Regions from separate parts of the Methylobacterium phyllosphaerae genome, predicted to be linked through region 2. Evidence: predicted binding sites of a transcription regulator. Region 2 holds the regulator's gene; each other region holds the start of a gene.
The links. The regulator PhoB, encoded in region 2, activates phosphate uptake and scavenging genes when phosphate is short. The targets are predictions, from matches to a motif close to TGTCATNNANCTGTCAT.
Positions count from the first base shown of each region.

Region 1: the regulator PhoB is predicted to act here: its motif matches at 1,441-1,457, upstream of MCBMB27_RS16170 (inorganic phosphate transporter).
Region 3: the regulator PhoB is predicted to act here: its motif matches at 4,659-4,675, upstream of MCBMB27_RS02945 (YdcH family protein).
Region 4: the regulator PhoB is predicted to act here: its motif matches at 2,163-2,179, upstream of MCBMB27_RS19060 (Orn/Lys/Arg family decarboxylase).

Region 1 covers NZ_CP015367.1:3,565,824-3,572,981, forward strand. The annotation lists gene MCBMB27_RS16165 (autotransporter family protein) at 1-1,078, opposite strand, end outside; gene MCBMB27_RS16170 (inorganic phosphate transporter) at 1,510-3,138, shown strand; gene MCBMB27_RS16175 (hypothetical protein) at 3,218-3,466, opposite strand; gene MCBMB27_RS16180 (Ros/MucR family transcriptional regulator) at 3,470-3,844, opposite strand; gene MCBMB27_RS30575 (helix-turn-helix domain-containing protein) at 4,639-4,986, shown strand; gene MCBMB27_RS16195 (MFS transporter) at 5,019-6,347, opposite strand; gene MCBMB27_RS16200 (hydroxymethylglutaryl-CoA lyase) at 6,630-7,158, opposite strand, start outside.
Region 2 covers NZ_CP015367.1:2,083,088-2,090,245, forward strand. The annotation lists gene MCBMB27_RS09280 (aminopeptidase P family protein) at 1-787, shown strand, start outside; gene MCBMB27_RS09285 (protein-disulfide reductase DsbD family protein) at 907-3,078, shown strand; gene phoB (phosphate regulon transcriptional regulator PhoB) at 3,226-3,921, opposite strand; gene phoU (phosphate signaling complex protein PhoU) at 4,110-4,829, opposite strand; gene pstB (phosphate ABC transporter ATP-binding protein PstB) at 4,948-5,763, opposite strand; gene pstA (phosphate ABC transporter permease PstA) at 5,784-6,674, opposite strand; gene pstC (phosphate ABC transporter permease subunit PstC) at 6,687-7,158, opposite strand, start outside.
Region 3 covers NZ_CP015367.1:615,372-622,529, reverse strand. The annotation lists gene MCBMB27_RS02960 (extracellular catalytic domain type 1 short-chain-length polyhydroxyalkanoate depolymerase) at 1-927, opposite strand, end outside; gene MCBMB27_RS02955 (CopG family transcriptional regulator) at 1,148-1,567, opposite strand; gene MCBMB27_RS02950 (propionyl-CoA synthetase) at 2,091-4,016, opposite strand; gene MCBMB27_RS02945 (YdcH family protein) at 4,463-4,645, opposite strand; gene MCBMB27_RS02940 (YdcH family protein) at 4,777-5,037, shown strand; gene purE (5-(carboxyamino)imidazole ribonucleotide mutase) at 5,116-5,613, shown strand; gene MCBMB27_RS02930 (5-(carboxyamino)imidazole ribonucleotide synthase) at 5,610-6,722, shown strand; gene MCBMB27_RS02925 (tetratricopeptide repeat protein) at 7,054-7,158, shown strand, end outside.
Region 4 covers NZ_CP015367.1:4,190,125-4,197,282, forward strand. The annotation lists gene MCBMB27_RS19060 (Orn/Lys/Arg family decarboxylase) at 1-2,114, opposite strand, end outside; gene MCBMB27_RS19065 (hydroxyacid dehydrogenase) at 2,333-3,313, opposite strand; gene MCBMB27_RS19070 (TonB-dependent receptor) at 3,826-5,955, shown strand; gene MCBMB27_RS19075 (hypothetical protein) at 6,109-6,864, shown strand; gene metB (cystathionine gamma-synthase) at 6,874-7,158, opposite strand, start outside.

The DNA of each region.
Region 1 (7,158 bases), 1.5 Mb from region 2:
ACTGGGCGGCGAGGTAGGCCTGCAGCTGGCTCTGGGCCGCCACGAACTGGGCGGGCAGGTTGATCGCCGTGCCAGTCACCGCGGCGTTGTTGATATAGGCCGGGTTGGTGAAGGCCTGGGCGAGGTCGTAGGTGGCGAGCGCCCGTCCGCCGATGATGTCCAGGGGGTAGTGCACGCCCAGGACGATGCGGCTGTTGGCGTAGTCGGCCGCCCGGGCCAGCATGCTCTGGTATTGCTGCGGCACCAGCATCGCGAGCAGGATGCCGTCGGTGAACGCGTAGGTGGTGTGCCCGCTCGGAAAGGACGGGTTCGTGGCGATGCCGTTGAGCGCGGTCGGGTCGAAGGTGTTGAACCGGGCCGGCGCCGCCTGGACGGGCCGCGAGGAACCGTAGACATCCTGGCCGGCTTGCGTGTTGGTCACGCCGTAGGCGAGGTCGTAGACGCTGTTGGTCGTGTTCGGCAGCCCGTTGGCGGTGGGCAGGCTGTAGCCCGCCGGCGCCACGGCCGGCACCGCCACGTAGTTGGCCGGGGTCACGCTCGGATTGTTGGCCGCGCCGTTGGCATAGTAGTTCTTGGCGACGCCCAGGTTGTTGCCTGTGAAACCGTAGGCACCGGCCAGCAGATTGACCACGCTGCCCAGGGGTCCGCTCGCGCCCTGCTCGACCCCGCGCTGGTAGATCGGGCCGAGTTGGGCACCCAGGCCGCCGACGAGCTGTTGCGGAACGATGCCGTTGATCGGCGTCTGGGCCGGCAGGCCGCCCGCGAGATTTGCAGCCACGCCGTATGTCCCGAGCCCGGCCGAGGACAGGTCGTTGCGCGCCGAGCCCAGCAGGTTCTTGTCGCTGATCGCGAGCTGCTGCTGGGCGAGCCCCGCGGCGGTGTTGATCGCGATCGACTGCGCCAGGTTGAGCTGCAGCGTCTGCTGACCGGTCGCCGTCGTGTTGAGCGTCAGGTACGGCGCCAGCAGATTGAGGACATTGACGTCCGAAGCGGTCGTGTTGGCCGTCTGTGCCTGCGCGCCCGGTCCGAAGGCAGCGACCGCCAACGCCACGATCGAGACGCCATATCGAAATGTCATGCCAACCCCCAAAGCGCGCGGCGATTCAGCCTGCGAGCCGGAGATTTAGCGAACTCTACGCGCTCGCCTTCGTCATAATCCAGTCACAAATCTAAAATCTTACATTTGTATCCTGCCAGCAACAGGATCAAAACTTTGCCGGCGCAAATCATATCATGACTCATCTTCGTCTTAACCTTGCAGCGCGTGCCGTCATGACATGAGGATCGGGGCGATGGCCGTCCGTCATCGCAACGGGCCCGGCACAGACCGCCCATCCTCGGCGGCCCGAACACTGGGACGGCCCGGACACTGGGGACGGGACGAAATCCCGCAAATCGCTTCGGCCGGATGCCGTTGCGCGAGGCTGGACGCGGGATCGACGTCACCCGACCGTCACGGGCACATTTTAATCCCGGCTCACCATCACGAATGATTCCGCGCGAGGGTTCATGTCCGATTCCGCCGTGGCGCCGTCGGGGGCGGTCGCAGGCCGGCAGGTAGGGGGCCCGCGCCTCGACCACGGACTGCATCTCGGCGGGGTGGTCGCCTTCCTCCTCGTGCTGGTGGCGGGCCTCGGCTACGCGGTGGTGAGCCTGATCGCGGACATGAACGCCGTCGGCGAGGCGCCCCTCGCCTACGGCGCCTTCGCGCTGCTCGGCCTCGCCTTGCTGATCGCCCTCGCCTTCGAGTTCGTGAACGGCTTCCACGACACCGCCAATGCGGTCGCCACGGTGATCTACACCCACTCGATGCCGCCGCTCGTCGCGGTGATCTGGTCGGGCGTCTTCAACTTCCTCGGCGTGATGCTCTCCTCGGGCGCCGTGGCCTACGCCATCGTGACGCTGCTGCCGGTGGAGCTGATCCTCAATGTCGGTTCGCATGCGGGCTACGCGATGATCTTCGCGCTGCTGCTGGCGGCGATCCTCTGGAACCTCGGAACCTGGGCGTTCGGGCTGCCCAATTCCTCGTCCCACGCGCTGATCGGCTCGGTGCTCGGCGTCGGCCTCGCCAACCAGCTGATGAACGGCGGCGACGGCACCGCGGGCGTCGACTGGAGCCAGGCCCTCAACGTCTTCAAGGCGCTGCTGTTCTCGCCGGTCTGCGGCTTCGTGCTGGCGGCGCTGCTGCTGCTCGCCCTGAAATTCGCGGTGCGCCGCAAGGATCTCTACGCGGCGCCGAAGGGCGAAGCGCCGCCGCCCCTGTGGATCCGCGGCCTGCTGATCCTCACCTGCACGCTGGTCTCGTTCTTCCACGGTGGCAACGACGGGCAGAAGGGCATGGGCCTGATCATGCTGATCCTGATCGGCGCCGCCCCCACCGCCTACGCGCTCAACCGCACCATGGCGGACGACACGACGCCCGCCTTCGTGCAGGCTTCGACGGCGGCGGGCGCGGTGTTCTCCGCCCGGGCGCCCGGCGCGGAGGTGCCGGACGCCGCCGCCGCGCGCCGGACCGTGACGGAAGCGCTGAAGACCAAGGACCTGAACGCGCCGCCCGTCTACGCCGCGCTGGCGGCGCTCGCGAACGACATTGCCGCCAGCGTGAAGAATTACGGCGCGATCCGCACGGTGCCGGCCGCCCAGACCCAGAACCTGCGCAGCGACATGTACCTCGCCGCCGACGCGGTGCGCGTGCTGCCGGGCTCCGGGGCCGATCTCTCGGAGGCCGACAAGGCGACCCTCAAGCGCTACGCGGGCCTGCTCAACGACGGCACGCGCTACATCCCGGGCTGGGTCAAGGTCTGCGTCGCCCTCGCCCTCGGCCTCGGCACCATGGTCGGCTGGAAACGCATCGTCGTCACGGTGGGCGAGAAGATCGGCAAGACCCACCTGACCTACGCGCAGGGTGCCTCGGCGGAGATCGTCGCGGCCGGCACGATCGGGCTGGCCGAACTCTACGGCCTGCCGGTCTCGACCACCCACATCCTGTCATCCGGTGTCGCCGGGACGATGGCGGCCAACGGCTCGGGCCTGCAGATGGCCACCGTGCGCAACATGGCACTCGCCTGGATCCTGACCCTGCCGGCGGCGATCACCCTCGCGGCCGTGCTGTTCTACCTCCTGCGCCACATGTTCTGATCCGGCGTCTGGCCGGCTGGCCGGAGACCGGGCGTCATCCCATGGGGAGCAGCCCGGTCTCCGGCTTCCGTCGGCCCCCTCAGGAACCCGCCATCGCCCGCACGAAGGCCAGGCAGGTCCGGCGCGCGGCCGGATTCTCGATCGCCACGAACGCCGAGACGAGGTCGGCCGCCTGGGCGATGGCCGCGTCGGGCCGGTCGGCATCCGGGAAGAAGCTCGCCACCGGCACGTCGAGAATCCCGGCGATGCGGTACAGCGCATCCTTCGAGGCCGCCCCGGGGGGAGGCTTGTGGGTCCGGGCGGGACCCGGGGACGAGGCGGGCACCATCACTCACCCCGCCTTGTGGCCGAGCTGGATCGCCCGGGCGATCTCGGAACGCCGGGCCGCATAGCCCGGGGCGACCATCGGGTAATCGGCCGGCAGGCCGTACTTGGCCCGGTAGCGCTCGGGCGTGAGGCCGTGGGCGGTCAGGTGGCGCTTCAGGGTCTGGTAGGCGCGGCCGTCGATGAAGCTGATCAGGCCCGCTTCCTGGATCGAGGCGTCGACCTGCTCCTGGCTCAGGCCGCCTGCCCCCGAACCCGATGGGTCGCGGCGGAGGACTGCGATCGCCGAATGCACTTGGTCGATGAGAGCCGGCAGGGCCCCGACGTCGATCGCGTTGCGCGAGACGTAGGCGGCGACGATGGCGCCGACCTTCTCCAACATGAACGTTGAACGGGCTGCGCTGAGGTTATCCATAGGAGACATCACCATTGAAAGGCCTGGCACCATGCGCCTGATCCACGACTGCCGGTCGGGGTGAACCGGGACCGCGGACGCGGATCAGGGTGCCGGATCGAAGGCCGGAGAATTGCTACCTCAAGTTGATATCGCACCAATTCTTGAGGTTGCAGATAATATACAATATGAGCGGGCCGGGGTTTGTCCGTGAGCGCGAGGTTTTTTGATCCGTCGCGCAGGGCGATCGATCCTCGAATTGGTTACCGCGGCATTCACTGTTTTCGGCCGCGAAGATCGGCATCCGAACCCGTTTTCGGCGTCGGCAGCCGCCTGTCGGGCTCCAGCCCGGGACGGTTCACCGGTGCCGTCTGCCGGGTCCGGGCACGGCCGTGCGGGATCTGCTCCGCCCGACGACGTCCCGCAGCCGACCGCTCTCTGCCCCCATCTCGGCGTCGCGGGGATCGATCCGTGCAGACTCTGTTCTCAACCGTCGGTCTTCCACCGCAGGACAGCGTCCGACGGTGGCGGGAGATCATCTCCGACCCCCTCATGACGGTCGAGCTTCGGACGCTCCGAGCAGAGCCTTTTGCGGCCAGGCGGGAACGCGCGGAGGTCGGTTCCCTCGTCGTGGTCGATCGTCAGCCGCTGGTGGTGATGACGGAGACGGACAGTCGCCGGATCCTGGATGTGCCGCGCGACCGTCTGGAGCGCGGCTCGGACCGGCCCGGCTCTACACGGCCCTGACCGTCGGCGCCGATCGCGCATCCGCAAGCCTGGCAATGAGCGTCTTCAGCGAGCTGATCCGTGTCCGCGACCGTCTCGGGGCAGCCGCAGCCGCGCGCATGACGGAGATCGGCATCGACTTGATCATCGCCGGTCTCTCGGAGCGGCTGGCCCGGGAGGTGCCCCAGCCCGTCAACGGCAGCGTCGTGGTCCAGCGCGCCAAGGCCCATCTGGAATCCGCCGCCCGGCGGCTGGCCGATCCGGCCTGCGCGCACCTGTCGATCGGCCTGCTCGCCTATGGCTGCGGCTTCGCCGGCCAAGCCCACTTCGTCCGCCGCTTCAAGGAGCGCCACGGGGCAGCGCCCCGCGCGTATCGGCAGGCGGCCCTGGTGGGCGTCCCGTAGCTCGTCGGCCCGGGACGCCCGATGCGGCCGGATCAGGCCGCCCTGTCGCTCCGGCGCAGGCTCGCCGGCATGGCGAAGAGCGCGAGCCCGGCGGCGACGAGGCAGAGCACCCCGATGCCGTACAGGGCCGGCGTCGTCGAGCCGGTCAGGTCCTTCACCCAGCCGACCATCACCGGGCTGACGATGCCGCCGAACTGGCCCAGCGTGTTGATCAGCGCGATCCCGCCCGCCGCGCCGACGCCGGTGACGAGCTTGGCCGGCAGCGTCCAGAAGGTCGGGATCGAGGCGACGATGCCGGCGCCCAGCAGGGCCAGGGCGAACATCAGCGGCACGATGTGCTTGTCGAACAGGCCGGCGCCGAAGAAGCCGAGCGCCGCCGTGATGGCGAGACCCGCGACGAATTTCGGCCGCTCGCCAGAGGCGTCGGAGAGACGCCCGATCACGACCATGCTGATCGCGCCGCAGATGTAGGGAATCGCCGTGAGGAAGCCCACCGAGGCCGCCTGGCCGCCGCTCGCGGTCTTGATCAGGTCCGGCCCCCAGAAGTTGAGGCCATACGAGCCGATCTGGAGCAGGAAATAGATCAGCGCGATCATCAGGAAGCCCGGCTGCCGGATCGCCCCGAGGAGCGAATGGTCGCCGATCTCGCGGTTGTGGTGGGCGATGCGGCTGGACAGGAGCGCCTTCTCGGGCTCCGAGAGCCAGCGGGCGTCGGCGATCCGGTCGTCGAGGCGCGTCAGCACGAGCAGGCCGAGGACGAGGCAGGGCAGGCCGCCCGCCAGGAACAGCCATTGCCAGCCGGCGAGGCCGCCGACGCCGTTGAGGCCGCCGAGGATGAGGCCCGCCACCGGCGCGCCGAAGATGCCCGAGAAGGCCGAGGCCACGAACATGAAGCTGGTGATCCGCCCGCGATGCGAGGCCGGGAACCACAGGGTCAGGTAGTAGAGGATGCCCGGCGCGAAACCCGCCTCCATGGCGCCGATCACGAAGCGCAGGGCGTAGAAGTGCCATTCGCTGCGGATGAAGATCATCAGCGCGGTGGCGATGCCCCAGGAGATCATGATCCGGGCGATCCAGCGGCGCGCCCCGACCCGGTACAGCATCAGGTTCGAGGGCACCTCGAAGATCACGTAGCCGACGACGAACATGCTCGCGCCGAGCCCGTAGGCGACGTTGCTGAAGCCGAGGTCGCTCTGGAGCTGGAACTTGGCGAAGCTGATGTTGATGCGGTCGAAGAACGCGAACATGTAGCAGATCATGATCAGCGGCATGAGCCGCCACGCGACCTTGCGGACGACGCTCGTCTCCGTCACCGCACCGGCCTCGACGGCGGCCGGCGAACCCGACAGGGCTGCGGTCATGGTTTCCTCCGTGTTGTTGTTTTCGGACACGTGGTGGGGGGCGCCGCCTTCGGACGGGCGGCTTGCCCCGGGTGAGCTCAGAGCCTGTTCGACTGGGCTCCTCCAACCCGCGCCCTCATCCTGAGGTGCGGCGAAGCCGTCTCGAAGGAGCCCTCCGGTCCGAAGCGCGATGCCTGAAGACCTCCTTCGAGGCCTCCGCTGTGCTCCGGCACCTCAGGATGAGGGCGCGACCAGGATCTCCCTCGCGTGGCGCGGGATCGCGGCCGCAGGGTCAACGCACTCTCAGGCGGCCTTGGCCGGCGCCGGGTGGAGATCGCAGGGGCGTCCAGCCTTGGCGACCTGGCCGGGCACGTCGTGGCCGACGAGGCGAGGCAGATCCCGCGACAGGCCGATCAGCGCCGGAAGGTCGAGGCCCGTCGGCACGCCCATCTCGTGGGCCATGCTGACGAGGTCCTCGGTGCAGATGTTGCCGGTGGCGCCGGGCGCGAACGGGCAGCCGCCGAGGCCCCCGAGCGCCGCGTCGAAGCGGCGGGCGCCCGCGTCGTAGGCGGCCAGCACGTTGGCGAGGCCGAGACCGCGGGTGTTGTGGAAATGGAGCGTCAGGCGCCCGGGGCCGACCAGCGGCAGGACCCGCGCGACGAGGCGGCCCACCTGCCGGGGATTGGCCATGCCGGTGGTGTCGGCCAGCGTCACCCCGTCGATGCCGAGGGACAGGTAGCGCTCCACTTGCGCGACGACCTTGTCGACCGGCTGGTCGCCCTCGAACGGGCAGCCGAAGGCGGTCGCCACCGTGGCGTTGGTGCTGACCGGG
Region 2 (7,158 bases):
CGCGGCCGGGGGCCTCACCGAGATCGCCGCCGTCGAGGCCCTTGAGGATTTCCGCGCGGCGGGCGGCGATCTGCGCGAGGTCTCGTTCCCGACGATCTCGGGATCCGGGCCGAACGGCGCGATCGTCCATTATCGGGTGAGCCGCGCCACCGACCGGACGGTCCGGACCGGCGAGTTGTTCCTGATCGATTCCGGTGCGCAGTATCCGGACGGCACCACCGACATCACCCGCACGGTCGCGGTGGGCACGCCGAGCGCGGAGATGCGCGACCGTTACACCCGGGTTCTGAAGGGCCACGTCGCGATTGCCCGGGCGGTGTTTCCTGTCGGCACGACCGGCGCCCAGATCGACGCTTTCGCCCGGGCGCCGCTTTGGCAGGCGGGACTCGACTTCGATCACGGCACCGGCCACGGCGTCGGCGCCTTCCTGTCGGTGCACGAGGGACCGCAGCGGATCGCCAAGACCGGCACGGTGGTGCTGGAGCCCGGCATGCTCCTGTCGAACGAGCCGGGCTATTACGCCCGCGGCGCCTACGGCATCCGGATCGAGAACCTCGTGCTGGTCGAGCCCCGCACGATCGCGGGCGGCGAGCGCCCGATGTTGGGCTTCGAGACCCTGACGCTCGCCCCCTATGATCGGCGGCTGATCCAGCCGGACCTGCTCGAACCGGAGGAGCGCGCCTGGATCGATGCCTATCACGCCCGGGTGCGGGAGACCCTGGCGCCCCGGGTCGATGCCGGGACGCGCGACTGGCTGGAGCGTGCGACCGTGCCGCTCGCGGACTGAGCGATCGGCGTGGGATCCCGGGCGCGGCCCGTGGTAAGACCCACCGCCATCGAAACGACCGCGCTGGCCCGGATACACCGTGCGTGAAACCGCGCCGGCCCTGCGCGCGAAGGGACAGCATGATCCGCCGCCTCGCCATTCTGATCCTGGCCTTCGCCGCGAGCCTCTCGGCCGCCGCAGCCCAAGGGGTCCCGCAGGGCTTCCGCACGCCGGCCGACCTCGTGCGGGCGAGCCTCGTGGCCGAGCCCGCCGCGGTCGCCGGCGCACAGCCGTTCACGCTGGCGGTGCGGATGCAGATCAAGCCCGGCTGGCACGTCTACTGGCGCAACCCGGGCGATTCCGGACTGCCTCCGGAGGTGACCTGGACCCTGCCGGCCGGCTTCAACGCCAGCGCGATCCGGTGGCCGGCGCCGGAGCGCATCCCGATCGCGACCCTCATGAATTACGGCTACGAGGGTGAGGTCACGCTCCTCGTGCCCGTGACGCCGCCGCCGAGCCTCGACCCGGCTAATCCCGTTCAGATTCAGGCGAAGCTGACCTATCTCGTCTGCGAGACCGAGTGCGTCCCCGGTTCGGCCGATCTCGCCCTCACCCTGCCGGTGGGCAAGGCCGAGCCGGACCCGGCCAACGCCGCGCTGTTCGCGCGCGCCCGGGCTGCCCTGCCCGCGCCGGCGCTCTGGCCCCTGCGCCTGTCGAGCCAGGGCGACACGCTGCAGCTCGATTTCGCCGCGACCGGCCTGAAACCCGAATCCATCCGGAACGCCGCCTATTTCCCCTATGCCGAGACGGCGATCGACAACGCCGCCGCGCAGGTGATGACCGTCGACGAGACCGGTCTGCATCTGACCATCGCGCGCAGCAGCCCGACCGATCCTTTGCCCGCCGCCCTGCCCGGCGTCCTGACGATCGACGAGGTCGGTACGGACGGCACCCGCCGCCTCGCCTTCGCGTATGGTGACGAGCCGGTGCTTCCTGCCGTCGCGGCCGCGTCGAGCGCGCCGAATCCGGCCGGAGCCCCGCCGGCCGCCGCCGAGTTCGACGCGCTGACCCTCGCGACCGCCGCGGCCTTCGCCTTTTTGGGCGGCCTGATCCTAAACCTGATGCCCTGCGTCTTCCCGGTGCTGTCCATCAAGGTGCTGAGCCTCGTGCGGCATGCCGGCGAGGGCCCGGCGCGGCTGCGGCTGCACGGCCTCGCCTACACGGCCGGCGTGCTGGCGAGCTTCCTCGGCCTCGCATCCCTGCTGATCGCCCTGAAGGGCGGTGGGGCCGCGATCGGCTGGGGCTTCCAGCTGCAATCGCCCGCCATGGTCGCAGCCCTCGCCTATCTGCTGTTCGCTATGGGCCTGAGCCTGTCCGGAGTGGTCCATGTCGGCGGCCGGCTCGCCGGCCTCGGAGACGGCCTGACCCGGCGTGCCGGCCTGAGCGGCTCGTTCTTCACGGGTGTGCTGGCGACCCTGGTGGCGACCCCCTGCACGGCGCCGTTCATGGGCTCGGCGGTGGGCTTCGCGCTGACGCAGAGTGCCGGTGTCGCGCTCGCCGTCTTCGCGAGCCTCGGCCTCGGCCTCGCCCTGCCCTTCCTGGTGCTGACCCTCTGGCCGCCGGCCCTGCGGGCGCTGCCGCGGCCGGGCGCCTGGATGGAGACCCTCAAACAGGTCCTGGCCTTCCCGGTCTACGCCACCGTGGCCTGGCTGATCTGGGTTCTGGCGCAGCAGGTCGATCCGCGTGGGCTGCTGGCGGCGCTGATCGGCCTCGTCCTGGTGGGCTTCGCCGCCTGGGCCTGGGAACACGGCCGCGCCGCCGCGCCCGGGGCGGGCCGGGTCGCGCGGGTCGCTGCGGCCCTCGCGCTAATCGCCGTGTCGGCCCTCGCCGTGACCCTTCCGCGGGACCGCACCGCGCCGTCGGCGCAGGCCGCCGCCGACGGGGTCGAGCCCTTCACTCAAGCGCGTCTCGACGCCCTGGTGGACGCGCACCGCCCCGTCTTCGTGGACATGACCGCCGCGTGGTGCATCACCTGCGCGGTGAACGAGGCGACCTCGCTCAACACCAAGGCCGTGCGGGCCGCGATGGCCGAGCGCGGCGTGACCTACATGAAGGGCGACTGGACCAACCAGAATCCCGAGATCACCCGTCTGCTGGAGAAGCACGGGCGCAGCGGCGTGCCGCTCTACCTCCTCTATACCGGAACCGGAGCGCCTCAGGTGCTTCCGCAGATCCTCACCGAGGGGACGGTTCTGGCGGCGCTCGACGCCGTGCCGGTCGCGTCCGGCCGGAGCGCGGCGCTGACCCGCTGAATCTGCGCGAGGCCCGGGGGGCCGCCGGGCCTCGCAGCATCCGCCGGCCTCGAACGTCCCTGGCTCCCTTCGCTGCACGCGGGCGGGCGGCGCGGCCGACCGGCCTCCGGCCCGGAACCCTTTGTCCCGGAACGCTTCGCGCCCCTCTCAAGCGTCGAGCGAGAACGTCTCGTCGAAGGCGTAGCCCGAGCCGCGGACCGTACGGATCGGGTCGGCTTGGCGCGGGCCGTTCAGTGCCTTGCGCAGCCGCCCGACATGGACGTCGACCGTGCGCTCGTCGATGTAGACGTCGTGTCCCCAGACCCCGTCGAGGAGCTGCTCGCGGGAGAAGACACGGCCCGGCGCCAGCATCAGGAATTCCAGCAGACGGAACTCTGTGGGGCCGAGATGCAGCTCCTCGCCGCCGCGGCGGACGCGATGGCCGGTGCGGTCGAGTTCGAGGTCGCCCGCCGCCAGCCGGTCCGAGACATGGGCGGGCTTGGCCCGGCGGAGCAGCGCGCGGATCCGGGCAAGCAGTTCCGGGACGGAGAACGGCTTGACGATGTAGTCGTCGGCGCCCGTCCCGAGACCGCGGATCCGGTCGCCCTCCTCGCCCCGGGCAGTGAGCATGATCACGGGCAGCCGCTCGGTCTCCCGGCGCGCCCGGATCCGCCGGCACAGCTCGATGCCCGAGAGGCCGGGCAGCATCCAGTCGAGCAGGACGAGATCGGGGATCCGCTCCGCCAGGAGCAGCTCCGCGTCGTCGCCCCGAGCCGCGGAATCCACCAGAAAGCCCTCGGCTTCCAGATTGTAGCGCAGCAGCGTGGTCAGCGCCTCCTCGTCCTCGACGATCAGGACTTGCATGCTCACGTTCGAAGATCCGTTCACGAAGCGGCGCCATACGGCCTGCAGGCGCGCCGACTCTCCTTGGAGTTGGCGGGCAGGCAGAGGGTGCAGGAGGCGCCGCTCAGCCTCAACCCGCACGCTCCGATTCTCCGGCGGCGCCCCACAGGAGCGCGCGCAGGCCGACGCCTGGACCGGGGGCGGCCCGCTTACGGAGCCGGCACCCCGTCCACGGTCGCATAGTTCGACGCATCGTTCTTCGGCCGGTCGCCCGCCAGGGCCTCGCCCGTGGCGAGATAATGGATCGTCTCGGCGATGTTGGTGGTGTGGTCGCCGATCCGCTCGACGTTCTTGGCGCAGAACAGAAGATGCGTGCAGAACGAGATGTTGCGCGGATCCTCCATCATGTAGGTCAGGAGCTCGCGGAACAGCGAATTGTACAGGGCGTCGATCTCGCCGTCCCGCTCCCAGACATCGTGGGCTGCCTGGACGTCGCGGCTCGCATAGGCGTCGAGAACGTCCTTGAGCTGGCCCTCCGCGAGGTCGCTCATGTGGCGCACGCCGAGAACGATCTTCTGGGCCGGCGCCTGATCGGAGATCGCCACCACCCGCTTGGCGACGTTCTTGGCGAGGTCGCCGATCCGCTCGAGGTCGCCGGAGACGCGGATCGCCGAGATCGTCTCACGCAGATCGATCGCCAGGGGCTGACGCCGGGCGATCAACAGCACGGCGCGCTCCTCGATGTCCCGCTGCAGGGCGTCGAGGCGCTTGTCGGCGACGATCACCGCCTGGGCGAGCGTGTCGTCCCGGCGCACGAGGGCGTCCGTCGCCTCCGCGGTCATCTTCTCGGCCACGCCGCCCATCTCCGAGATCGAGCGACGCAGGTTCTCCAGGTCGGTGTCGTAGGAGGTGACGATATGGCCGGGCATGGCGAATCCTTCGATGGGTCCCGGGGGCGGCGCTCCGGGGAGGCCCTCGGGGACCCGCCGGCCCTCCGCGGATGCGGCGACCGGACGGCCTTCCCCGAGACCGGAGCGTTCAGGCAGACTAGCCGAACCGGCCGGTGATGTAGTCCTGGGTGCGGCGTTCCGTCGGGTTCATGAACATCCGGTTGGTCGGACCGAACTCGATCAGCTGGCCCAGATACATGAAGGCGGTGAACTGCGAGATGCGCGCCGCCTGCTGCATGTTGTGGGTGACGATCACGATGGTGAACTCGTCGCGCAACTGCTCGATCAGCTCCTCGATGCGGCCGGTGGAGATCGGGTCGAGGGCCGAGGTCGGCTCGTCGAACAGGATCACCTCCGGGCGCTGCGCCACCGTGCGGGCGATGCACAGGCGCTGCTGCTGGCCGCCCGACAGGCCCGTGCCCTGCTGCTTGAGCTTGTCCTTCACCTCGTCCCAGAGTGCGGCCTTGCGCAGGGAGGCCTCGATCCGGCCGTCGAGTTCGGATTTCGGCAGCTTCTCGTAGAGGCGCAGGCCGAAGGCGACGTTGTCATAGATCGACATCGGGAACGGCGTCGGCTTCTGGAACACCATGCCGATGCGCGAGCGCAGCTCGTTCAGGTCGATGGAGGGGCTGAGGATGTTCTCGCCGTCCAGGAGGATCTCGCCCTCGGCCCGCTGCTCCGGATAGAGGCTGTAGATCCGGTTGAAGCAGCGCAGCAGGGTGGACTTGCCGCAGCCCGACGGCCCGATCAGCGCCGTGACCTGCCGGTCGTGGAAGTTGAGGTTGACGTCCTTCAACCCGTGGAAGCTGCCGTAGTAGAAGTTCAGGCGCTTCACGGCGATCCGCACGGGACCGCCCTCGTCGGCGCGGTTGCGGTTCAGCTCGACCGTGGGGATCGCGGAGGCGGCGTTCATCGTCGTGTCCTCGAAGGGTCTCAGCGCGAGGTCTGCGGCTTGATCACAAGGCGGGCAATGATCGACAGCACCAGGATGGTGGCGGTGATCAGAAGCGCGCCGGCCCAGGCGAGGCCCTGCCAGTTCGGGTAGGGCGACAGGGCGAACTGGTAGATCATCACCGGCAGGTTCGCGACGCCGCCCATCAGGTTGGCCGAGAACCAGGAATTGTTGTTGAGGGCGGTGAACAGCAATGGCGCCGTCTCGCCGGCGATGCGCGCCAGGGCCAGGATGATCCCGGTGACGATGCCGGCCGAGGCCGCCCGCCACGTGACGTTGATGATCACCGTCGAGGGCGGCGCCCCGAGCGCCGCGCCGGCCTCCCGCAGGGTTCCGGGGACGAGCCGCAGCATGTCCTCGGTGGTGCGGACGATCACCGGAACGGCGATGATCGCGAGCGCGACGCCGCCGGCCCAGCCCGAATAGGTGCCCATCGGCCGCACCATCAGGGTGTAGACGAACAGGCCGATCAGGATCGACGGCGCCGAGAGCAGGATGTCGTTGAGGAAGCGGATCAGGGCCGCGAGCTTCGAGCCGCGCCCGTACTCGGCCAGGAAGGTCCCGGCCATGACGCCGACCGGCGTCGCGATCACGATGCCGATCCCGGTCAGGACGAGGCTGCCCAGAATGGCGTTGGCGATGCCGCCGCCCTCGGATCCGGGGCCCGGCGTCGGGTTGGTGAACAGGGTCGGCGTGAAGCCGCGCACGCCCTGGACGATCAGCATCACCAGGATCGAGCCCAGGACCAGGGCGCCCACCAGCGTCGCCCCGGTGCAGGCAACCCGCAGCGTGCGGTCGGCGATGCGCCGGCCCTGACGGACCCGGCCGGAGCGGCGCCGGGGCGCCGCGGTCATCGTGGGGGAGGCGTCCATCGCGCGTGCTCCTCAGGCGGCCTGGACGCGGCGCGTCAGCAGCCGGGCGATGATGAGAACCACGAAGGTGATCACGAACAGGATGCAGCCCAGAGCCATCAGGGCGTTGAGCTGGAGGCCGTCGGCTTCGTTGAACTCGTTGGCGATGCGCGACGCGATGGTCGAGCTCGGATCGAAGATCGAGGCCGAGAGGCGGTTGGCGTTGCCGACCACGAAGGTCACCGCCATCGTCTCGCCCAGCGCCCGGCCGAGGCCGAGCATGATCGCCCCGATGATCGAGACCGAGGCCTGCGGCACCAGCACGTGGCGCACCACCTCCCAGGTGGTACAGCCGATGCCGTAGGCGCTCTCGCGCAGCACGGTCGGGATCTGGTCGAGCATGTCGCGGGCGATCGAGGCGATGAACGGCACGATCATGATCGCCAGGATGATCCCGGCGGTGAAGACGCCGACGCCCGAGGGCACCCGGGCGTAGAACAGCGTG
Region 3 (7,158 bases), 1.5 Mb from region 2:
CCGGCTGACCGTCTCGTCCAGGCCCGGGGCCGGCACGGCCTGCGCCGCGACCCGATCGCCATTGACGGGATGCACGGTTCGGTCGCCGTCGCCGTGGAACACGATGGTCGGGACCGCCTGCCGATTCGGCCCCGGTGCCGACCCTTGCCCCTGCATGGCCGCGAAGGCGGTGGGCATGTCCCGGGCCGCCCCGCAGGCCAGCCCGGAATGGATGCCCACGGCCGCGAACAGGTCCGGATAGGTCGCCGCCAGGATCGCCGCCGCGGCGCCGCCGGCCGAGAGCCCGGCCGCGTAGACCCGGCCGGGATCGGCCGAGAACTCCGCCACGACCGACCGGGCGATGCCGGCGATCAGCGCCGGCTCGCCGCCCTCGCGGACTTGGTCGCCCGCCGCGTACCAGTTCCAGCAGCGCTGCAGGTTGGCCGACGGGGGCTGTTCCGGATAGGCGACCAGGAACGTCTGCTCCTCGGCCAGGGCGTTCATCCGCGTGCCGGCCGCGAAATCGTCGGGGTTCTGGGTGCAGCCGTGCAGCATCACGATGACGGGCAGGGCCTGACCCCGGTAGCCGCTCGGGACGTAGACCTTGTAGCCCCGGCTGCCGGCGGCCTCCGTGAAAACGCGATCCTCGAACCGCGCGCCGGGCGGGACTTCGGCGGCAGGGCGGCGGGCTGACGGGCCGGCATTCGGCAGCCGCTCGCGCAGGGCGCGCAACATCGCCGACAGGTCCGGGGCCGTCCCTGGTCGCGAACCGCCGCCTTGATCCGGCGCCGTCCAGGCACCGCCGGCCGCCGTCGGCGCCTCCATGTCGAGGGTCTGCTCGGCATGACCGGCGGTGCCGGGCCGGTCTGCCATGCCGCGTCGTGCCTCGGTCCATTGCGCGACGGCGGCCTCCTGGCCGCGGCGGAACCGCGCCATCGCGTCCTGCATCCGGGCGGTCCGGTCCGCTGCCCCGGTTCTTCGCCCGGTTCCTGGCCCCGTTCCCCTGCCCTTCGCCGTCGCGGATCCGAAGGCGTGCGGGTCGAATTGCGACATTCCGAACGCCGAGAGGTCGAGCTTCGACGGGTCAATCTTGGGGAAACGGAACATGGGGAGGATCCTCATACGGCGTGGTTCGGGTGGAGATTCCGCGCGACCGGGGCGCGGACGGTCAGGTGGTCCGGTCGGCCAGTGCCGCCTTGACGGCGGCGCTGGCCTGGAAGGCACCCAGGACCTCCACGGACGCGATCGCGGCCCGCGCCAGTTCGGGGGTGACGTCGGCGGCGATCGTGGCGAGGCCCAGGACCTGGATGTGCAGGGGCGAGCCGGCATCCCGAGCCGCTTCCAGGTCCGCGCGGGAGAAGTGCGAGAGCCCCAGCCGGAGCTGGCGCCGCGCCACCGATTGCCGGACCGCCTCCTCCTGCCGGTCCAGCTGATTGCGCACGGCCGTGCGGATGAAGTCGGCCCGGTTGGCGTAGAAGCCGTCGCGGACCATCAGGTCGACGCGCCCGAGATCGACGAAGCCGAGATTGACCGTGATCTTCTCGCTGTCCGGCACCTTCGGACGGAGGTCGCGCGCGGTGTCGGTCATCGTCGAAACGTCTCCAGGCCATCCCGTTGGATGGTCTGGAGATGGTTATGGGCATCCGAAGCGCAATGGGCGTTGGCGTATTGAGACCGGCGGCAGCGCCGCGCACGCCGGTCATGCGGCCCGGGAACCTGCCCGGCAGCCCGCGCGCGCTCTCACCGGGGAGTGGTGGCGTCCCAGAGCGTGCCAGGGTCGCAGATTCCGTGCGGGATGGCGCAGACTCGAGCGGTGCGGTGCCATCTGCCCCGCCCCCACCCGTCGCCTTTCCCCTGAGCGTGGGGGAGGCCGCACTTGCGTTCCCGGGGCAGTGGCGCCGGGCGGAAATCTGCGGATCACGCAGGCGCGCTGAGCGCGGCGGCCGCAGAGGGGCGACGGCGGGTCAGGGCGGCCGCATCCTGCATCGCGCCCCTCACCGCCGCTCCGGCTCTACCCGCAGGATGCGGTTGGGCCGCGCCGTGACCCGGCGCCGCGCGGGGAGAGCCGCCTGGACTCGGCGCCTGTCCCGATCGCGGGACCGTCCGGCGCCTCAATCGGCGCCGATTCCCCGTCCCTTCAGGCTCTCGTCGATCTCGTCGAGGGCCGCGGCGTCGTCGATCGTCGCCGGCATCGTCCAGGGCTCGTGGTCGGCGATGCGCTTCATGGTGGCCCGCAGGATCTTGCCCGAGCGGGTCTTGGGCAGCCGCGGCACGGTGAGGGCCAGCTTGAACGCCGCCACGGGGCCGATCTCGTCGCGCACCTTGGCCACGAGTTCCCGCTCGATCGTCTCGGTCGGCCGGTCGACGCCGGCCTTGAGCACCACGAAGCCACAGGGGACTTCGCCCTTCAGGGCGTCCCGGATGCCGATGACCGCGCACTCGGCCACGTCCGGATGGCCCGCCAGCACCGCCTCCATGCCGCCGGTGGACAGGCGGTGCCCGGCGACGTTGATGATGTCGTCGGTGCGTCCCAGCACCGTGATGTAGCCGTCCGCGTCGATCACCCCGGCATCCGAGGTGTCGTAGTAGCCAGGGAACGTGGAAAGGTAGCTCGACCGCATGCGCGCGTCCGAGCCCCAGAGCGTCGGCAGGCAGCCGGGGGGCAGGGGCAGGCGGATCGCGATGGTGCCCATGGTCCCGGCCGGGACCGGTTTGCCGCCCTCGTCCAGCACCTCGACCCGGTAGCCCGGCATCGGCACGCAGGTGCTACCGTGCTTCACCGGCAGAAGGCCGAGACCCATCGGGTTGCCGGCGATCGGCCAGCCGGTCTCGGTCTGCCACCAATGGTCGATCACCGGCCGGTTCAGCACCCGCTCGGCCCAGGCGACCGAATCGGGATCGGCGCGCTCGCCCGCGAGGAACAGGCTGCGGAAGGCGGAGAGGTCGTAATCGGCGATCCGGGCGCCGGCGGAATCCTCCTTCTTGATGGCCCGCAGCGCCGTCGGCGCGGTGAACAGGCACACGACCCCGTACTCGGCGACGACCCGCCAGAATGCGCCGGCATCCGGCGTGCCCACCGGCTTGCCCTCGTACAGGACCGTGGTGCAGCCGTGCAGGAGCGGCGCGTAGACGATGTAGGAGTGCCCGACGACCCAGCCGATGTCGGAGGCGCAGAAATAGGTCTCGCCGGGCTGGACGCCGTAGAGGTTCGGCATCGACCACGCGAGGGCGACGAGGTAGCCGCCGGTATCGCGGACCACGCCCTTGGGCTTCCCGGTCGTCCCGGAGGTGTAGAGGATGTAGAGCGGGTCGGTGGCGGCGACCGGCACGCAGGCCGCCCGCTGCCCCGCCGCACGGGCGGCCGCCACGGTCTCGGCCCAGTCGCGGTCCCGCTCCGGCATGAGCGTCGCGGCGGCCTGCGGGCGCTGCAGGATCAGGCAGGCTTCCGGCTTGTGGCGCGAGGCCGCGATCGCCGCGTCGAGGAGCGGCTTGTAGGCGACCACGCGGTTCGGCTCGATCCCGCAGGAGGCGGCGAGCACCACCTTCGGCGCCGCGTCCTCGATCCGCACCGCCAGCTCGTTGGCCGCGAAGCCGCCGAACACGACCGAATGCACCGCGCCGAGCCGTGCGCAGGCCAGCATGCCGAACAGGGCCTCGGGCACCATCGGCATGTAGAGGATCACCCGGTCGCCCTTGCCGACGCCGAGGCCGGCGAGGACGGCGGCCAGTACCGCCACCTCGTCGCGCAACGCGCGGTAGGTGATGCTGCGCTTGGTCCCGGTGACGGGCGAATCGTAGCGGATCGCCACCTGATCCGCCCGCGCTCCGTCGGCGTGACGGTCCACGGCATTGTGGCAGGCGTTCAGGGTGCCGTCCGGAAACCAGCGGCCGTAGGGGCCGGAATCCGGCGCGAAGGCCCGCTGCGGGACATGCGCCCAGTCGAGCGCTTGCGCAGCGCCGAGCCAGAAGGTCTCCGGGGCGCGGCGGGCCGAATCGTAGATGTCCGGGTAGCGGCCCGGCAGGCTGGCTCTCGTCATCAGTTCGGCGTTTCCTCGCGGGCCGCTCTCCGGCGGCGGGGCCCAGAGTAGCGCATTCTTCCGCGGGTGTGAGGCCGGTTGTGGGTCGCCGGAACCCCCGCGCGCCTTCGCTCGCGCGATCGGGGTGCTCCGTGACGCGTTCGCCGGATGCATCCCGGATCGGCGGCTTCGAAGCCGGGCGCCTCGGCGTGGCCGGCGGGAAACGCATCTGCCGGGAGGTCGCGGGTCGTCTGTTTCGATCCCCGGGCGTGCGGGCGCGGCAGGCGCCCCGTCGCCAAGGCTCCGGGGTCACATCCGCGAGAGCACGACGCCCGCCCGGATCGGCGATCCCGAGGCGGCCGTTTCTCCAAACGAGCGGTCGCAGAACGCAAAACCGCCACACCGGTCTCCCGATGCGGCGGCAGCTGTCGTGCCGTTTCTGCTATGCGTGCGGACGGATCAGGGGCTCAGTGCAGCGTATTGCCGTTCGCCTGCAGCCTGTTGATCTCGTCCTTGAGAAGGAGTTTCCGTCGCTTCATCTCGGCGATGTGAAGGTCGTTCGCCGAAGGCCTGTGGATCGCTTCCTGAATCTCACGCTCGAGGGCTTCGTGCTTCCGGGCGAGTTGGTTCAGATGCGTCTGCAGCGACATGAGCCGAATCTCCTGTCATCGTTTCGACACATCGAGATTGGCACAAGATGCCGGACCTGTCGAAGCGTTTTCTGCTGCTAAGTCTGATGATTGCTTACCGCGCCGTCTTGTCCGGCGCCGGAGCGTGACGCATGCTCTCGGGCCATGAACGGTCTTCGGGTCCTCAGGTGACGATGGCGGACGAGGCGGGTGAGAGTGCGCAGTCGGACCTCCTGGGCGAACTGGCGCGGCTGCGCGAGGAGCACCGGGATCTCGACGGTGCCATCGAGGCGCTGGAGCGCAGCGTGGCTGGCGACCAGCTCCAGATCCAGCGTCTGAAGAAGCGCAAGCTCACCCTGCGTGACCGCATCTTCCACATCGAGGACGCGCTCACGCCGGACATCATCGCCTGATGTCGGTGGACGTCTTCGGGTCGCGCCTTGCCGCGGGCCCGCACCGCCTGTAAGCGCCCTCTTTTTCCGGGATCAACGATGGCGTCGCCTCCGGTCGCGATCATCATGGGCAGCCAGTCCGACTGGGCGACCATGCGGCATGCCGCCGAGACGCTCGATGCCCTCGGCGTACCCTACGACGCGCGCATCGTGTCGGCCCACCGCACGCCGGACCGGCTTGTGGCCTTCGCCAAAGGCGCGGTCGCGGCCGGCCTCAAGGTCGTGATCGCGGGGGCGGGCGGCGCCGCGCACCTGCCCGGCATGGCGGCCGCGATGACCCGCCTGCCGGTCTTCGGCGTCCCGGTGGAATCCAAGGCCCTGTCTGGCCAGGACAGCCTCCTCTCGATCGTCCAGATGCCGGCGGGCATCCCGGTGGGGACCCTGGCGATCGGCCGGGCCGGGGCCATCAACGCGGCCCTGCTCGCCGCCGCCGTCCTGGCGCTCTCCGATCCGGATCTGGCGGAGCGCCTGGAGGCGTGGCGCGCGGCCCAGACCGCCTCGGTGGCCGAACGGCCGGTGACGGAAGAGAACGCGTGACGGACAAGATCCTCGGCCCCGGCTCCACCCTCGGCATCGTCGGTGGAGGCCAACTCGGGCGCATGATCGCGCTGGCGGCGGCCGATTACGGCCTCAAGGCGCACGTCTACGCCCCCGACGCGGACAGCCCCGCCTTCGACGTGGCCGCCCGGACCACCTGCGCGGCCTACGACGATGCCGAGGCGCTGGCCGCCTTCGCGCGCAGCGTCGATGTCGTGACCTACGAGTTCGAGAATATCCCGCACGCCACGGCCGACATCCTGGCCCGGCACGCCGCCCTGCACCCGAACGCGCGGGCGCTCTCGACCACGCAGGACCGCCTCTCCGAGAAGGAATTCATCAACGGGCTGGGCATCCCGACGGCGCCGTTCCGGGCGGTGGACACGCCCGACGATCTCGACCGGGCGATCGAGGTGATCGGCCTGCCGGCGGTGCTCAAGACCCGCCGCTTCGGCTACGACGGCAAGGGGCAGCGCATGCTCCGCGAGCGGGCCGAGGGCGACCGCAACGCCCTGTTCGCCGAGTTCGGCGGCGCGCCGCTGATCCTGGAGGGCTTCGTGCCGTTCGAGCGCGAGGTCTCCGTGGTGGGCGCCCGCGGGCGCGACGGCAGCTTCGCGGCCTACGACCTGTGCGAGAACGAGCACCGCGATCACATCCTCGCTCTGACGCGGGTGCCGGCCCCGGGCGTGGCCCCGGAGACGGGACGCATCGCCCTCGAGATCGCCCGTCGGATCGCCGACGCCCTCGACTATGTCGGCGTCCTCGCCGTCGAGATGTTCCTCGTCCGCGAGGACGGGGCGGAGCGGCTCGTGGTCAACGAGATCGCGCCCCGGGTCCACAATTCCGGTCACTGGACCAGCGAGGGGGCGCTGACCTCGCAATTCGCCCAGCACGTGCGGGCCATCTGCGGCTGGCCGCTGGGCGATCCGGGCCGGGTCGGCGGCCTGCCGGTGGAGATGCGCAACCTGATCGGTGCCCAGGCCGACGACTGGCACGCCCTGCTGGCCGAGCCCGGCGCCCATCTGCACCTCTACGGCAAGGGCGAGGCGCGTCCCGGCCGGAAGATGGGTCACGTGACCCGCCTCGGGCCCGTCCCGGCCGGTTCCTGAGGCTTCGAAGGCACACCTGCATCGTCGCATGGCGGTCGGAAGCCCGCCTGCGGCGTCCCGGAACCGTCGAGCCATACCTTCGCCACATCCCACCGCTTCCACCACAGCGTGGTCGGTTCCGAATGCTGTCGATCGATTCCGCCTGCACCGCCTTCGTCCCCGGGACGGGCGGGGGCCGGATCACGACGCGGCGCTTCTTAAGCCGGCCTTCACCGTGATGCGCGACGGTGCCCCGGATTCGGGCGTGCCCGGCGCACGGCGCGGGCTCTTGGACTGTGAGGGGCGAGGCGGGCACGCGCAAGGCGGGCGACGCCTCGGGGAGAGTGGGGCAATGAACGTACGCAACGGGCTGGGACGAAAGACGGCACTGATCGGCGCAGCCATGGTCTCGGCCGCCGGCCTCGCGGGCTGCGAGACCGTCGGGAGCGCGGCCGGC
Region 4 (7,158 bases), 2.1 Mb from region 2:
TCGGCCTCGGCGATCGGCACGTAATCCACCTTGTTGCGGGTCAGCAGCTGGGCGGCCTTCTTGGGCGGCATCACCATCTCGGGCAGGTGCTCCGGGGCGAACTGGCGCCGCTGGAGCGTGGAGGTGCCGGCCTCCCGGTGGAAGGCGTGGAATTCGGCGCAGAGGTCGCGCAGGCGCACGCCGCGGTAGCGGTTCGGCCGGCGGTTGACGAATTCCGGCATGGCCTCCTCCAGCGGGACGTTGTCGTCGTGGAGCCGCTTGAAGGCGACGAGGCCCGAGATCAGCGTGCCGGCCTTGGAGGATTCGACCCCCGGGGTCAGCAGGAAGAGCAGCGAGTTCAGGTCGTTCTTCTCGGCGACGATCCGGTTCTCACGCAGGTACTGGGCCACGATCGGCGCCGGCACGCCGTGCTGGGCGTAGGCCCCCGTGTGCCGGTCGAAGCCGGGGGTGAGCACGGTGAGCTTGTTCGGGTCGGTGATCGCGTAGCCCGGCGCCACGTGGGTGAAGCCGTGCCAGCGGGCGCCCGGCTTCAGCTCCCAGTGGCGCGGCGTGGCGGCGAGTTCGTCGGTCGGCACGCTCTCCCACGGCACCTCGGCCCCGTCGGCATTCACCGTCACGTCCGGCACGAAGGGGTCGAAGAACCAGCGCCTTGCGGGATCGCGTTCGTTCTCCTCGAATTCCCGCCGGATCGCCCGGACCTTCTTGCGCCACTCGATCCCGAGCCGGATCGTGTCGTCCCACAGGATCATGCCGGAGCGGCCCTTCATCATCTGGGCGCCGACGTCGAGGGAGGCGAAGAGCGGGTAGAAGGGCGACGTGGAGGCGTGGACGAGGAAGCTCTCGTTGAGCCGCTTGTGCTCGACCCGCCGGGTCTGGCCGCGGATATGCCCGTCGCGGGTGTGGATCTGCGAGGCCTGGGAGAAGCTCGCGAGCTGCTTGTGGGTCGATTGCGTGGCAACGATGCCGGGCGAGGTCTCGTCGAGGCCGGTCAGCCCCATGGCGAAGCGGCGGGCGTAGAGCGGGTGGAACTTCATGAAGCCCGCCCAGGCCTCGTCGAACAGGATGTAGTCGCAGAGGTGGCCGATCTTCTCCAGGATCTCCTGGGCGTCGTAGATCGTGCCGTCGTAGGTGCACTGCTCGATCACCGCGACGCGGAACGGCCGCTCCCGGCGCCACGCCTCGGGATCGGTCACCAGCGGGTTCCGGCGGATCTTCTCCCGGATCCGGGTCTCGTCGAGGGCCTCATGATACATGGGGCCGATCAGGCCGTAGGCGTTCCGGTCCGTTTCCAGAAAGATCGGGATGCCGCCGCCCAGGAACAGGGCGCCGTGATGCGCCGCCTTGTGGTTGTTGCGGTCGAACAGGACGAGGTCGTCCTCCGCGATCAGCGAGGACAGGACGATCTTGTTGGAGGCCGAGGTGCCGTTGAGGACGAAGTAGGTCTTCTCGGCCCCGAAGATCTTGGCGGCCTCCTTCTGGGCCTTCAGCGCCGGGCCCTCGTGGGTCAGCAGGTCGCCGAGGTCGAGGACCGAGTTGTCGAGGTCGTCGCGGAAGATCGCTTCCCCCAGGTGCTCCACGAAGATCCGGCCGATCGGCGACCGGTTGTAGAAGATGCCGCCGTTGTGGCCCGGGCAGGTCCAGAGCTGGTTGCCCTTCTCGGCGTAGTCGACGAGCGCGCCGAAGAACGGCGTCTTGAGGGTCTGGGCGTATTGCGTGACCCGGCTGACGAGGCCGCGGGCGATGAATTCCGGCGTCTCCTCCGCCAGGAAGATGTAGCCGTCGATGAAATCGAGCAGTTCGACCGGGATGTCCTCCAGCCGCTTGCGGCGGACCATGATGACGATCGGCATCTCCAGGCCGCGCTTGCGCATCATGTCGATCAGGGCGGCGGCCTTGCCGTCGAGGCCGCGCTTGCCCCAATCGACCACGAGGCAGCCCACCGCGGCGTCGGTCTGCACCGCGATGGCCGCGTCCTCGACCCGCCGGGCGCGCACCACCTCGAAGCCGCGCTGCTCCACGGCTGCCACGATCTGATTGACGCGCGCGCCTTCGAGATCGTCCGGATCGAAGGCGGGGGCGCACATCAGGACCGTGAAGCGACGGTGGAAGTCCATGGAGCCCTCTCTGGCCTCGGATGCAGCGCGTGGCTTTCCGGCCCGTCTGCGACGATTGCATGACAACGTGCGCGGCGGGTGGTCGTGGTGCGGACGAAAGGGCGTGATCCGGGCGCGGTCGGAGCCGTTGGACCGCGGCCTTCCCACCCGCGCCCTCAGCCTGAGGTGCCGGTCGGAGATCGGTCGCGCGGCCCGCGGCGGCAACCCGTCTCAGGGTATCACAGGGCGCGCCGCCGCGCCCAGACATCCGGATTGACCAGTCCGCCCGGCCGCCGGCTCGCCAGCACGTCGACCACGCGGCCGGCGGCGGTCTCGGCGGTGCGGATCAGGGCCGACCCGGTGGAACCGCCGACATGGGGCGTCAGGATCGCCCGCGCCTGACGGGCGAGGGGGTGGTCGGCCGGCAGGGGCTCCTGGGCGAAGACATCGAGCCCGGCGCCCGCGATCGTGCCGGATTCCAGCGCCTCCACCAGGGCCGCCTCGTCGATCAGGCCGCCGCGGCTGGTGTTGATCAGGAAGGCGTCCCGCTTCATCCGGGCGAGCTGGTCCCGGCCGATCAGGCCGCGGGTGGCCGGGGTCAGGGGCACGTGCAGGGAGACGATGTCGGCCTCCGCGAGGAGCGCGTCCACCGAAGGAGCCCGCAGGGCGCCGGCATTGGCGAAGTCGGCGTCCGGCCGGCTCGGGCCGTAGGCCAGCACCCGCAGGCCGAGGGCCGCGCCGAGCCGGGCCGTCGCCTGCCCGATCGCCCCGAAGCCGACGAGGCCCAGCGTCAGGCCGGCCAGCTCGATCAGGCGGGCGGTGAACTTGAAGCTGTCGTCCCCGCGCCGGACCGAGCGGTCGGCCTCCGGCAGGGCCTTGGCCAGGGCGAAGATCAGCGCCAGCGTCTGCTCGGCCACCGAGACGGCGTTGGCGCCGGGCGTGTTGACCACCACGATCCCGGCCTCGGTCGCCTCGGCGGTGGCGACGTGGTCGGTGCCGGTGCCGTGCACGCCGATCACCCGCAGGGCCGGGGCCGCCGCGATGGCGCGGGCCGGGAAGCCGGTGTTGCGGGTGATGACGGCGACGCACGGGGCGGCCTCGCGGGCCAGGGTCTCGGGATCCGTGCCGCTCGCCGGACGCGGCTCCAATCCGGCCGCCCGCAGCCGGTCGAGGCCCGCCGCGTGGATCGGCTGGACGATGAGGCACGGACCGGTGATCACGGGAAAACCTCTGCACTAGAGGAGGGGTGACAGGCACGTTTCGCGCCGGGCCCGTCTAGGCGGGGTGGGCAAGCCTGGCAACCGGGCGCCCCGGTCTCCGCCGCGGCAACCCGATCGGACGCGCGCGATCCACACCCGATCGCGGCCGTGTCGGGCCCCGCACGCCCCGCCCGGCCCGACGATCCCGGCCGCGCGCCTCGGCCGAGCTCCGGCCCGGCCTTCCGCGAAATCGCCGGCTCGACCGTGCGATGATGAGTGAGGCACTGATAATGATGTCGTTCGGCAATGAAAGTCAGTATAGAACTCACTCAATATCGATCACGTAGATCGACCCTGCATGCGCTGAATATAATTATAATTAATCCAAATGTATTTTTGACACACGTAGAGATATTTGCTGCCTTGCTCCGTGATTCGGAGCTTTCGTCACAACAATGCGGTCTCAAGATTTCTCGGTGCCGGTTTCCGCGCGGAACCGGCGCCGGCGGCGCGCGGCCCGGCCGGTTCTCCCGATGGCTGTCCTGCTGGGCTTCGTCGGTTCCGGGCTGCACGCGGCCCGCGCGGAGGAGGCTGGGGCCGGCCGGGAGGTCCAGCTCGACGAGATCTCGGTCGCGAGCGCGGTCGCGCCGCGCGGACCGGTCCCGGCCTATGCCGGCGGTCAGGTAGCGCGGGGCGGTCGCCTCGGCCTGCTGGGCGATACCGAGATCCAGAAGGCGCCCTTCAGCATCGCCAGCTACACCGACACGCTCATCCGGGACCGGCAGGCGCGGACGGTATCCGAGACCCTGGTCCTCGACCCGTCGGTGCGCGCCACCCAGACCACGGGGGCGCCGTTCGACTCCTTCTCCATCCGGGGCTTCCCGTCCAACGAGAACACCAGCGGCGAGGTCGCCTTCGACGGGCTCTACGGCATTGCCCCGAGCTTCCGCATCTTCACCGACTACGTGGAGCGCATCGAGGTCCTGAAGGGGCCGTCCGCCGCCCTCACGGGGGTGTCGCCGAACGGCGCGGTCGGCGGCGTGGTCAATATCGTCCCGAAGCGCGCCGGCGCGGACCTGACCCGCGTCACCCTGGATTACGGCTCGACCGCCTGGGGCGGCAGCCAGGTCGACGTCGCCCGCCGCTGGGGGCCGGGACGGGAATGGGGCGCCCGCGTCGTCGGCAGCCTGCACGGCGGCGCCACGCCCTTCGACCGCCAGACCGAGACGACCGGCGTCGGGGCCCTGGCCCTCGACTACCAGGGTGACCGGTTCCGCGCGTGGCTCTACCTGCTGGCGCAGACGGACCGCTTCAACGCGCCGCTGCGCCCGTTCCTCCTGCGGGCCGGCGTGCCCGTACCGCGGGCGCCCGACGGTCGCCTGAACCTGACCCAGCCCTGGGAATACTCGGACGTCGACGATCGCGGCGGCCTGCTGCGCACCGAGTACGACCTGACCGATCAGGTCACGCTGTTCGCGGATGTCGGCGGCGGGCAGACCGGAGTGGAGCGGTACTTCCAATCGGCACCGACGATCCTCAACGGCCGCGGCGACACGACCAGCACGCCGCAATTCTACGCCCTCGGCGTCGACCGGCTCACCTACGACGCCGGCGTCCGGGCCCGGTTCGAGACCGGATTCATCCGCCACGCCCTCACGCTTCAGGGCTCCGTGTACGACGAGGCGACGGGACGGCGGTTCTCGCCCGGCCGGGGCGCCTACCTGTCGAACCTCTACGTGCCGGCCCTCGTCCCGTACATCGCGCCGATCTACGGCATCGGCCGGCCCCGCCTGTCCGACAGCACCCTGTCGGGGATCGCGGTGGCCGACACGCTGTCGGCCCTCGACGAGCGCGTCCTGCTGACCCTGGGTGTGCGCCGCCAGCGCGTGGAGGCGCACAATTACCTGTCGAATGTCGGCACGCTGGCCTCGTCGTACGACAAGAGCGCCACGACCCCGATGGTCGGTCTCGTGGTGCGGCCCTGGGACTCGGTCTCGCTCTACGGCAACTACATCGAGGGCCTGAGCCGCGGCGACGTGGCTCCGGCGGTGGCGACCAATTCCGGCACGATCCTCGCTCCCTACGTGGCCCGACAGGTCGAGGCGGGTGTGAAGCTCGATCTCGGCCGGTTCGGCGCCACGCTCGGCGCCTTCCGGATCACGAAGCCCGCGGGCGAGCTCGGCCCGCAGGGGCGCTTCGCGGCGACCGGCGAGCAGCGCGTCGGCGGGCTCGAGCTGAGCCTGTTTGGCGAGATCACGCCGCAGGTGCGGGTGGTCGGCGGCGTCACCCTACTCGACGGACGCCTCGTCCGGACGGCGCTCGCCGCCAATCGCGGGCACCGGCCGATCGGCGTGCCAGAGGTCCAGGCGAGCCTGGGCGCCGAGTGGGACCTGCCCGGGTTGCCCGGCCTGACGCTCAACGGCGCCGTCATCTCCACCGGGCGGCAGTTCGTCGACCTCGCGAACACCCAGGCCCTGCCGGCCTGGGCCCGCCTTGACCTCGGCCTGCGCTACACGACCCTGGTCGCCCAGCGGCCGACGACCTTCCGGGCCAGCATCCTCAACGTGACCGACGCGCGGTACTGGACCGGGGTCGCGTCGTTCGGCACCTTCTTCCAGGGCGCGCCGCGCACCTACCTACTGTCGATGGCGGTGGATCTCTGAGCCGGACCGGAGTGGCCATGCTGCTTCTGACGGGCCGCGCGATGTTTCACGGGAAACACTTTCTTAACCCTGAGAGTCGGGCGTGCGGGAGCCGCCCGCTGTTGCAGCGGCGCCGTCGCGGCGCGGCGCCTGCCGGGTTACCACCGGTCCACCATGACCACATCGAGCTGGCGCACCCTCCGCAACGAGCTGGCCCGGGCGCGGCTGGAGAAAGCCCTGCCGGCCATCTTCCCGGCATCGGTCCTCCAGCACGCTTTGGCGCGCCCGCTGATCCCGCCGACGCCGCGGCTCGCCGTCGAGAGCTACTGGCGTAACCACATCCTCCGCGCCGACCGGCTGGCCCGGGCGCTGGCGGCCCGCTCCGGGACGCCCGAGGGCTGGACCTGGCAGCTCGGGGCCGAGGGCCGGGCCGGAAGCTTCCGCATGCCGCCGGCACCCTACCGCGATCCGGTCTTCGCCCGCGGCCGGGGCGTCTGCTGCATTTGCGGTCAGCCGGTCTACCGGTTCGGCTGGCACCGGGATCTCTGGGCGCGCGGCGCCCCCAACACCAATGCCGGCTGGCACGCGGCCTGTGTCGCGGCCTGGAAGTTCTGGATCGCGCCGCATGCCCAGGTCCGGGCGCTGAAGCTCCGCCAGCGGCATCGCTGCACCACCACCGGCAAACGCCTGCTGAAGACGGCCGAGGTCGACCACACCTTGCCGCTCTACCGGGTCTGGCGGGAGCACCGCGACGCGCCCTGGCCGGTGCTGCTCGGCTATTGGGGGGCGCCGAACCTGCAGGTGGTCAACCGCGCCGCCCATGTCGACAAGTGCCGCGACGAGGCGGCCGAGCGCTCCCGGACCGTGCAGCGCGCCCGTTTCCGGGTGGTCGAGGACGAGTCCGGGTTCAGCGTGGTCGAGGAGGAGTGACCAGCCGGCTCAGCCGTCCAGGGCCTCGAAGGCCCGCGACAGGTCGGCCAGCAGGTCGGCTTCCGCCTCCAGGCCGACGGAGAGACGCAGCAGCCCGTCGGTGATGCCCGCGATGGCGCGCGCCTCCGGGTCCATGGCCGCATGCGTCATGGTCGGCGGATGGGCGATCAGGCTCTCGACGCCGCCCAGGGATTCGGCCAGCGTGAACACCCGCAGGGCCTCCACGAAGGTCTTCACCGCCGCACGGCCCCCGGCGAGCTCGAAGCTCAGCATGGCGCCGAAGCCCGCCTGCTG